Regions from separate parts of the Weizmannia agrestimuris genome, predicted to be linked through region 1. Evidence: riboswitches for the same ligand, from Rfam matches in the RefSeq annotation. Region 1 holds a riboswitch; the other holds the start of a gene.
What was found. Region 1 has a riboswitch for lysine ahead of NFR98_RS09440 (amino acid permease). Riboswitches for the same ligand answer to the same signal wherever they lie in the genome.
Positions count from the first base shown of each region.

Region 1 (4,430 bases):
AATGCGATCAAACCGAAAAACATTCCGATCGCTGCAATACTGAAGCCGAGATGGTAATTGTACCCCTGACCGATTGTTCCGACAATGAGCGGCGCAATGAAGGCCCCGAGGTTAACCGCCATGTAGTAAATGCTGAAACCGGAATCGCGCCGCAAGTCTTTTTCATCATACAATTCCCCGACGGTTGAAGCGGCATTTGGTTTTAACAAGCCTGTCCCAAGCACAATCAGCACCATGGAAACGATCAGCGCCGGGAACCCTCCCGGAAAGGACAACGCAATATGCCCGAGCATAATCAGCACTCCGCCGTAAAAAACGGTTTTGGCGGAACCGAGCAGACGGTCTGAAATCCAGCCGCCGATAATCCCCGACATATAAACAAGCGCGCCGTAAATCGAAGCAATCGATGCGGCTGTTGTCGGGTCCAATCCCAACCCGCCGTTTGACAGGCGGTCATACATGTAGTAAATCAGAATCCCTTTCATCCCGTAGTAAGAGAATCTCTCCCAAAACTCTAGGAAAAATAAAGTCGACAACCCTTTTGGATGACCAAAAAATCCGGTCTGTGGAACAGTTGCCAGAACTTTTTTCTTGTCGATTGTTGACATGCCATTGCCTCCTTGTAAAAATCACATATTGGCATAATTTGTGAAATTAACTGAAAAATAAGTGCTGGTTTTTTCGGGGAATGAATGCGATAGATAAAATATTAACGTAAAATGAGAAAAAAATAAAGATTAATTTTTTGGCAAATTTGTGTGCGCCATTGTTAAAAAAGGCTGGAACCCGCATGAAATAAAGGATTCTGAGCTAGGAAAATATTTAAAATGAATTTTTTTCCTAGATAAAGGAAACGTTTTCATAAATTAAAATAAAGGTAAATTTCATATAATTTATGTTAAAAGTAAGTTTCTGATGAAAGGAAAAAACCTGCGGCAGCCACCGCAGGTTTTTCCGTTAGGATTCTCGGTTAAAATCGCATTCCTGTAAAGAAACGACTTTTGTCTTTTTCACAAATTTATAAATGAGCCATACGGCAATAAAGATGGGCAGGCCAATATACGAGACAAACACGCTTCCCCACTTAATATGGTCTCCCAAAAATGCCTGGTAGTTTTGCCCGAGAATGACGACCGTACAAACGGCAAACGCAAATAGCGGGCCGAATGGGAACCATTTTGAACGGTAAGGCAGGTCGCTCAAAGCTTTGCCTTGTGCTACATATGCACGGCGGAATCGGTAATGGCTGATGGCAATGCCGAGCCAGGCGATAAAGCCGGATAAGCCGGATGCGTTCAGGAGCCAGTTGTACACTGCCCCGTCGCCGAAGAAAGATGCAAGGAAAGCAACCGTTCCGACAAGCGCAGTGACAATCAGTGCATTCACCGGCACCCCGCGTTTATCCAGTTTCCCGAGGAATTTCGGCGCTTTGCCGTCGCGCGCAAGTTCCCAGAGCATCCGCGTTGACGCGTACATGCCCGAGTTGCCGGCAGAAAGAACAGCCGTTAAAATAATCGCATTCATGACAGAAGCCGCAAAAGCAATGCCGGCACGCTGAAATACAATTGTGAACGGGCTCATCGTAATGTCATCGGCGGTTAATCTCGAATCCGTGAACGGAATCAACAGGCCGATGACAAAAATCGCCAGAATATAGAAAAGCAAGATTCTCCAAAATACAGATTTCACAGCACGCGGAATGGTCTTTTCCGGATCTTCGCTTTCACCGGCCGCAACCCCGAGCAGTTCTGTTCCCTGGAATGAAAACCCGGCTGCCATAAAAACCCCGAGCACGGCCAGGAATCCGCCGTGGACTGGGCCGTCTGCAATCGTAAAGTTAGAAAAGCCGATTGTTTTTCCGCCCATAATCCCGAAAATCATCAGTGCGCCGACAATGATAAAGGCAATGACGGTTACGACTTTAATGATTGCAAACCAGTATTCAGCTTCCCCGAACCCTTTTACAGATAAATAATTTAATAAGAACATGATGAGAAGGCAAGCCGCACTCCACACGATCGAAGGCATGTGCGGGAACCAGAATTTCATGATAATGGTTGCTGCTGATAATTCGGCTGCGATCGTGATCGCCCAGTTGTACCAATAGTTCCAGCCAAGCGCAAATCCAAGTGCCGGATCAACAAATTTTGTTGCGTACGTGCTGAAGGTGCCTGCAACCGGCATGTAGGCGGCCATTTCTGCAAGGCTTGTCATTAAAAAGTACACCATGACGCCGATTAATGCATAAGCGAGAAGCGCACCGCCAGGCCCCGCGCTGTGGATTGCCCCGCCGCTTGCCAGAAAAAGCCCGGTTCCGATTGATCCACCGAGGGAAATCATGGTCAGGTGGCGGGATTTTAATTTCCGCTTCAGCTTCGTCAATTCACCCTTTTTTGCAACGGGAACCGCTCCGGCTGCAGTGCTTTGCCCATGATAGAAGTCATCCATCCTTGATTCACTCCTTTTTATATAGGAAGGAGCAGGGAATAAACAAAAATGCCGCAGTCGTGGAGACGCGGCATCAAAGCGTATACCCTCCATCAACCTTCCGAAGATAGCTCAACACATATGCGAGGGGGAATCGCATATGTGACAGTTCTGTTCCTGTTCGGAAACAGCCCCAACATGGCACCGCGGGATCCGGCACCACGTTTCGGCAGCTTTTCCTTTCAACCGGAGTCTTAAACTTTACCCGTGTCTCGTCCGATTTACTCATAAAAGCTGCGACCTCTACCTCACCGGATTTGATGAGGATTTTTTATTCCATTTGATTTACATATTATTATAGTTATTTTTTTAGGGAAAATCAATAGAAAAGGAAGCAGAACGGGGTGGCAAAAATATATGGGATATAAAATGGGCTTAAGTTTTTACATCAAGCCCGGCACTAATTTGCATGATTGACTTTTTGCAGCGGGCAACAGCGCGGCAATATTTTGTCCATTTTATATACAGGCTTATTGGCAAACATCTGCCTCTCCGTGCGAAAACTGCAAACGCCTGATTGGGATGGTTCGTTGGCTGAAAAGGAGGGGCTACCGCTTTTCCGCGGGTACAAACAGGCAGGATGACAGCCTGATTCGTGTTTTTTTCAAAAAGGCCTTTACATCTGCCTGCTTTTTTATATAATACAAATGAAAGTAAACTTAAAGTTTAATAAAAAAGAACTTCCTTGCCTTTGAGTTTACAAATGCTAAACAAAATGGAAGGTTTTATGATGGAGATCGGGAAAAAAATTAAAAACTTAAGGTTAAAAAAAGGACTCACCCAGGAGGAACTTGGAGAGCGTACGGATTTAAGCAAAGGCTATATTTCCCAGCTTGAGCGGGATTTAAGCTCCCCTTCGATTGACACGTTTTTTAATATATTGGAAGTACTCGGCTGCACGCCGAAAGAATTTTTTGATGAAGAAGAGCGTGAACAAAAGGTCGTATACGGGGAAGAAGACCAGACCGATTATCTCGATGAAGAGCGCGGTTATAAAATCCAGTGGCTCGTCCCGGAATCGAATGAAAAGGAAATGGAACCGATCCTGCTTACGCTTGAGGAAAAAGGGGAGTTTAAAACGTTTGAACCTTCTTTATCGGAAACCTTTGCCTATGTACTGGAAGGCCGGATTGCGGTGCGGCTTGGCAAACGCCTGTACCGTGCGAAAGCCGGAGAAGCCATTTATTATCATGCATCCGATGAGCATCAGATCCTGAATGACGCGGAAGGCCGGTCCAGGCTTGTACTGGTTGCCACGGAATCGTATCTGTAAGCTGAACATAGAAGAGGAGGACAGCAATGAACAGCGATATCATCATTCGTTTTGACCATGTCACGAAACAATACGACGATGATCCTGCTATTTTGGATGACGTCAGTTTTGAAATTGAACGCGGAAAATTCTACACCCTGCTCGGGCCGTCGGGTTGCGGGAAAACAACCATTTTGCGCCTGATTGCAGGATTTATTGCGCCGACAAAAGGAAATATTTACATCAACGGAAAAATCGTGAATGACGTTCCGGCCAACCGGCGCCAGGTCAATACCGTTTTCCAGGATTATGCGCTGTTTCCGCATTTAAATGTGTATGAAAACGTCGCGTTCGGGCTGCGCATTAAAAAAATGAAGGCGGCTGTGATTGACCAAAAAGTAAAAGAAGCCTTGAAGTTTGTGAACCTGGAAGGCTATGAAAACCGGGAAATCAGCGAAATGTCAGGCGGGCAGCGGCAACGGGTCGCGATTGCGCGCGCGATTGTCAATGAACCGGAAGTGATTTTGCTGGACGAACCGCTTTCCGCTTTGGATTTGAAGCTGAGGACAGAGATGCAGTATGAACTGCGCGAACTGCAGCGCCGCCTTGGCATTACGTTTATTTTTGTCACGCACGACCAGGAAGAAGCGCTTGCGATGAGCGATGAAATTTTTGTCATCAATAACGGGAA
Region 1 is NZ_CALPDC010000021.1:16,910-21,339, forward strand. It holds gene NFR98_RS09435 (peptide MFS transporter) at 1-608, opposite strand, end outside; gene NFR98_RS09440 (amino acid permease) at 958-2,448, opposite strand; lysine riboswitch at 2,548-2,741, opposite strand; gene NFR98_RS09445 (helix-turn-helix domain-containing protein) at 3,218-3,760, shown strand; gene NFR98_RS09450 (ABC transporter ATP-binding protein) at 3,787-4,430, shown strand, end outside.

Region 2 (4,430 bases), on a different contig from region 1:
AAGCAGCACAAAGACCACGATCATCACATATGTGGAAATTTGCTGTGACCGGCGTGACTGTGTAATGCCCCAGCTGACCAGGAACGACCAGAGACCGTTGGCAAAGTGGAAAATGGCAGCCACTGTCCCAATTATGTACCAGGCGAGCATCCAACGATTTGCTAAAAGATTTGCCATCAGATCAAAATTCAATTCCTTGCCAAGCGCCATTTGAATGCGTGTTTCATAGATGTGAAATACGAGAAAGATCAGGACCAGCACACCGCTGATTCTTTGCAATAGGTACATCCAGTTCCGGAAGTAGCCCATCGTGCCGACATTGCTCGATGCCGTAAACGAAATGTATAAGCCGTAAATTGCATGGAACAGAAGCGGCAGATAAATGAATACTACTTCCACAAAAAGCAGGAACGGCAGGTTTTCCATAAAACCGGCTGCTTTATTGAAGGCAGCAGCACCGTTTACCGCATAGTGGTTTACGGTCAAGTGGATGACTAAAAATAAGCCGATGGGTACAACACCCAGCAAAGAATGCAGTTTGCGGTTATAAAACTCTCGATTTCCAGCCACATTGTATCCCCCTTTGTAGTGTGAATTTATGCAAAGAAGACAAATTTTGCATAGCTTCCTCCCGCATAAATATTTTATAACAATTATGTGACAGTTTTATTGTACTCCCGACAAATGGGCGCGTCAAGGAAACGCATTCATGAATTTGCGCCGAAAATGCCGTTTATTTGTCATATTTGTCAGTCTTTCTTCCATTTTTTAAAATTTTTTCAGTATAGCTCTTTTGCCATATGCTTTTGCATAAAAAAGAAATTTTTATCCAAGGCTTGTCTTTTTTCATCGGATTTTACCGCAACCGGTACCACTTCCCCGTATAACGCGGAAACCGGCGGAAAAAGTTCCCTTTATTTTTGTGTATACTTAAAAAATGCTTTTAAGTCCGGTTTTATTTTGTATATAATATAGCATATAGAAAGAGGGGAATTGCGTGAAATCTTCTGGTGGAAATGAACAAACCGTTGCGGAACAGCTGATGGTGCCCGCATTCGGATATGAGCTGTTGCGCAATATATTAATTCCGGATATACTCGGCAAGGAAACGCCGGATATTCTGTACTGGGCGGGAAAACATTTGGCAAGAAAATTCCAGCTGCTTACCTATGAAGAAATGGTTTCTTTTTTCAAAGAGGCCGGCTGGGGAACGTTGTCAATCAAAAAAGAAGAGAAATATCATATTGAATTTGAGTTATCCGGGCCGATGATTGAACGGCAGCTGGATATGGGCGCAGGCGCAGAACCGACATTCAAGCTTGAAGCCGGGTTTTTGGCCGAGCAGTACCAGATGCAGAAAAAACTGATCACGGAAGCTGTGGAAGAAGTTGCGAAAAAGGCAAAAAAAATCCGGATCACCGTGCAGTGGGATGCGAAAGACCCGGCCGGGGAATAAATATGAAAAAGCAGGGGGCTCCCCTGCTTTTTCATATTTTCATATATTTTGTTCCACTGCATCCAGTTCAAATGCTTCATGCAGGCACCGGGCGGCCCGGACCATTTCTTTTGCATCGACAACGGTGGATACTTTGATCTCGGACGTGCTGATCATTTTAATCGCAATGCCGTGGTCGGCCAGAACCTGGAACATTTTTGCCGCAACGCCTGGGTTGGAAACCATGCCCGAGCCGATGATGGACACTTTTGCGAGGCCGGTTTCCGTTTCAAAATGGTCGATGCTGAGGGCTTCTTTCCCGGCTTCCAAAAGATCGGCCGTTTCTTTCAGATCTTTATCTTTTATCGAAAATGATAAATATGTTTTATGGTCCGCCGTCCGGTTCTGGATGATGATATCGACATCAATATGGTGTTCCGCCAGTGTCGTGAATATATCCGGCAAATTCCGGAAGCCGTTTTCCAGCCCGAAAATGGTTACCCTTGTAATGCCGTCTTCAAATGCAACGCCGCGGACAATTAAATTTTTTTCCACCGAAACTTCCTCCTCTATTAACGTGCCTTCCTCCCTTTCAAGGCTCGAACAAACGATCAGCGGCACAGCCGCATTTTTGGCAAACTCCACCGCCCTTGCATGCAGGACGCCCGCCCCGAGGCTCGCCAGTTCAAGCATCTCATCGTAGGATACAGCCTTAAGCTTCCGGGCATTCGGAATATAGCGCGGGTCAGACGTAAACACGCCGGTGACATCCGTGTAGATCAGGCAGCGGTCCGCATGAAGCGCTGCTGCAAGCGCCACTGCCGTTGTATCCGAGCCGCCCCTGCCGAGTGTCGCAATTTCGCCTTCCGGGGTGATGCCCTGAAACCCGGCGACAATTACAATTTGCCCGGTTGCCAGACGGGATTTGATTTTTTCAGTCCGGATTTCCGTGATCCGGGCGTTTCCGTGTACGGGTTCCGTTATAATGCCGGCCTGCCATCCGGTATAAGAAACGGCATCGTAGCCGCGATCGATCAGTGCCATGGCGACAAGCGAAATCGTTACCTGTTCGCCGGTTGAAAGCAGCATATCCATCTCGCGTTTTGCAGGATACGTAGAGAGTTCATTTGCAAGCCCGACAAGCTGGTCCGTTGTTTTGCCCATCGCGGAAACAACGACAACAACATCATGGCCCTTTTCCTTTTCTTCAATAATCCGGTTGACCGTATTCCGGATCCTTTCTACATTCCCAACCGAAGTTCCCCCGAATTTCTGAACAATGATTCCCAATAACTCCGCCACCTTCTGCAGTTTATAAGTAAGATGAGGCTGTCAGAGTGAAAGCAAAGCAACTTGGCGCCCATTTAAAAAAGCAATGAGAACGGATATCTCATCGCTTTTGCAAACGCGGGTACGCAGTTATTCCTGTGAGATAGCGCTCCAAGACATTTCATCCTGACAGTTCCGGACTTCTTCAGTACAGAACCAGCAAAAACGGCATTGAGACCATTTTCACTTCGGCAAAACTTCCTTTCAGAAACGATCCCGGAAGCCCAATCTTCTCCCGCTTCTTACTCTTAAGTTTTGCGCCTCTATCATGTAACGGCTTTGCCGGACGCGGGATGACCGCTCCCGAAAGTCTGAAACAAAGCCTGCCATATGAAATTATCATGATTATACCATATACGGAAAAACCCTGCCAGGTTATTCTTGTAATTTTTTGATTAATGTTTCGGATACCGGACGCGGAATGCCCGCTTCCACAAATTCTTCCAGCTTTGCTTGTTTCATTTTCTTCAAGGAGCCAAAATGGCGGAGCAGTTGTTTTTTCCGTTTCGGCCCGATGCCCGGAATATCGTCAAGCGCCGATTGAAAAGCGGATTTTCCGCGCAATTCCCTGTGGAAGGTAATCGCAAACCGGTGCACTTCATCTTGGATGCGCTGAAGCAGGTAAAATTCCTGACTGTTTCGCCCGAGCGGCACAACTTCCAGCGGGTTGCCGAACAAAAGCTGCGATGTATTGTGTTTCTCATCCTTTGCCAGGCCGCCGATCGGGATCTCAAGCCCGAGCTCATTTTCAAGCACATCCCTTGCCGCGTCAATTTGCCCTTTTCCGCCGTCAATGATGATGAGATCCGGAAGCGGTAAGTTTTCCCTCAGGGCACGGATGTAACGACGGCGGATCACTTCGCGCATCGATTCATAATCATCCGGCCCTTCCACTGTTTTGATTTTATATTTGCGGTATTCTTTTTTTGCCGGCTTACCGTCCACAAACACGACCATCGCCGAAACCGGGTTTGTCCCCTGGATATTCGAATTATCGAACGCTTCAATCCGGTGTGGCGTGTAGATGCCAAGCTTTTCGCCAAGATTTTCAACGGCTTTGATCGTTCGTTCCTCGTCCCGTTCAATCAACGCAAACTTTTCCTTCAATGCAATCTTTGCGTTTTTCTCGGCCATTAACACGAGCTCTCGTTTCTGGCCCTTTTTCGGCTGGAGCACTTTGATTTCGAGCAGTTGTTCCGCCAGTTCCCGGTCTGCTTTTTCCGTAATCAGCACTTCTTTCGGCTTAATATGCTCCGGTTTGGCGTAAAACTGCCCCAAATAGCTCAAAAATTCCTCATCCGGCTCATCGTAAGACGGAAAAAGCGAGACATCTCGTTCGATCAGCTTTCCTTGGCGCATGAAAAAGACCTGGACACACATCCAGCCTTTATCCACTGCGTAGCCGAAAATGTCGCGATCCGTAAAATCCGTCATTGTAATTTTCTGTTTTTCCATCGTCATTTCAATATTGGCGATCTGGTCGCGGTATTCTTTTGCCCGCTCAAATTCAAGCTTTTCTGCAGCCTCATGCATTTTTTCTTCCAGTTCTTTTTTGATTTCCGTGTAACCCCCGTTCAAAAAGCGGGTAATTTGATCGGTGATCTCTTTGTATGTTTCTTCTTTCACCTCATTGACACACGGCGCAAGACACTGGCCCAAATGGTAA
Region 2 is NZ_CALPDC010000004.1:51,819-56,248, reverse strand. It holds gene NFR98_RS03515 (succinate dehydrogenase cytochrome b558 subunit) at 1-570, opposite strand, end outside; gene NFR98_RS03510 (YslB family protein) at 998-1,456, shown strand; gene NFR98_RS03505 (aspartate kinase) at 1,496-2,725, opposite strand; lysine riboswitch at 2,861-3,038, opposite strand; gene uvrC (excinuclease ABC subunit UvrC) at 3,140-4,430, opposite strand, start outside.
Region 2: another riboswitch for lysine. It lies ahead of NFR98_RS03505 (aspartate kinase); the one in region 1 lies ahead of NFR98_RS09440 (amino acid permease).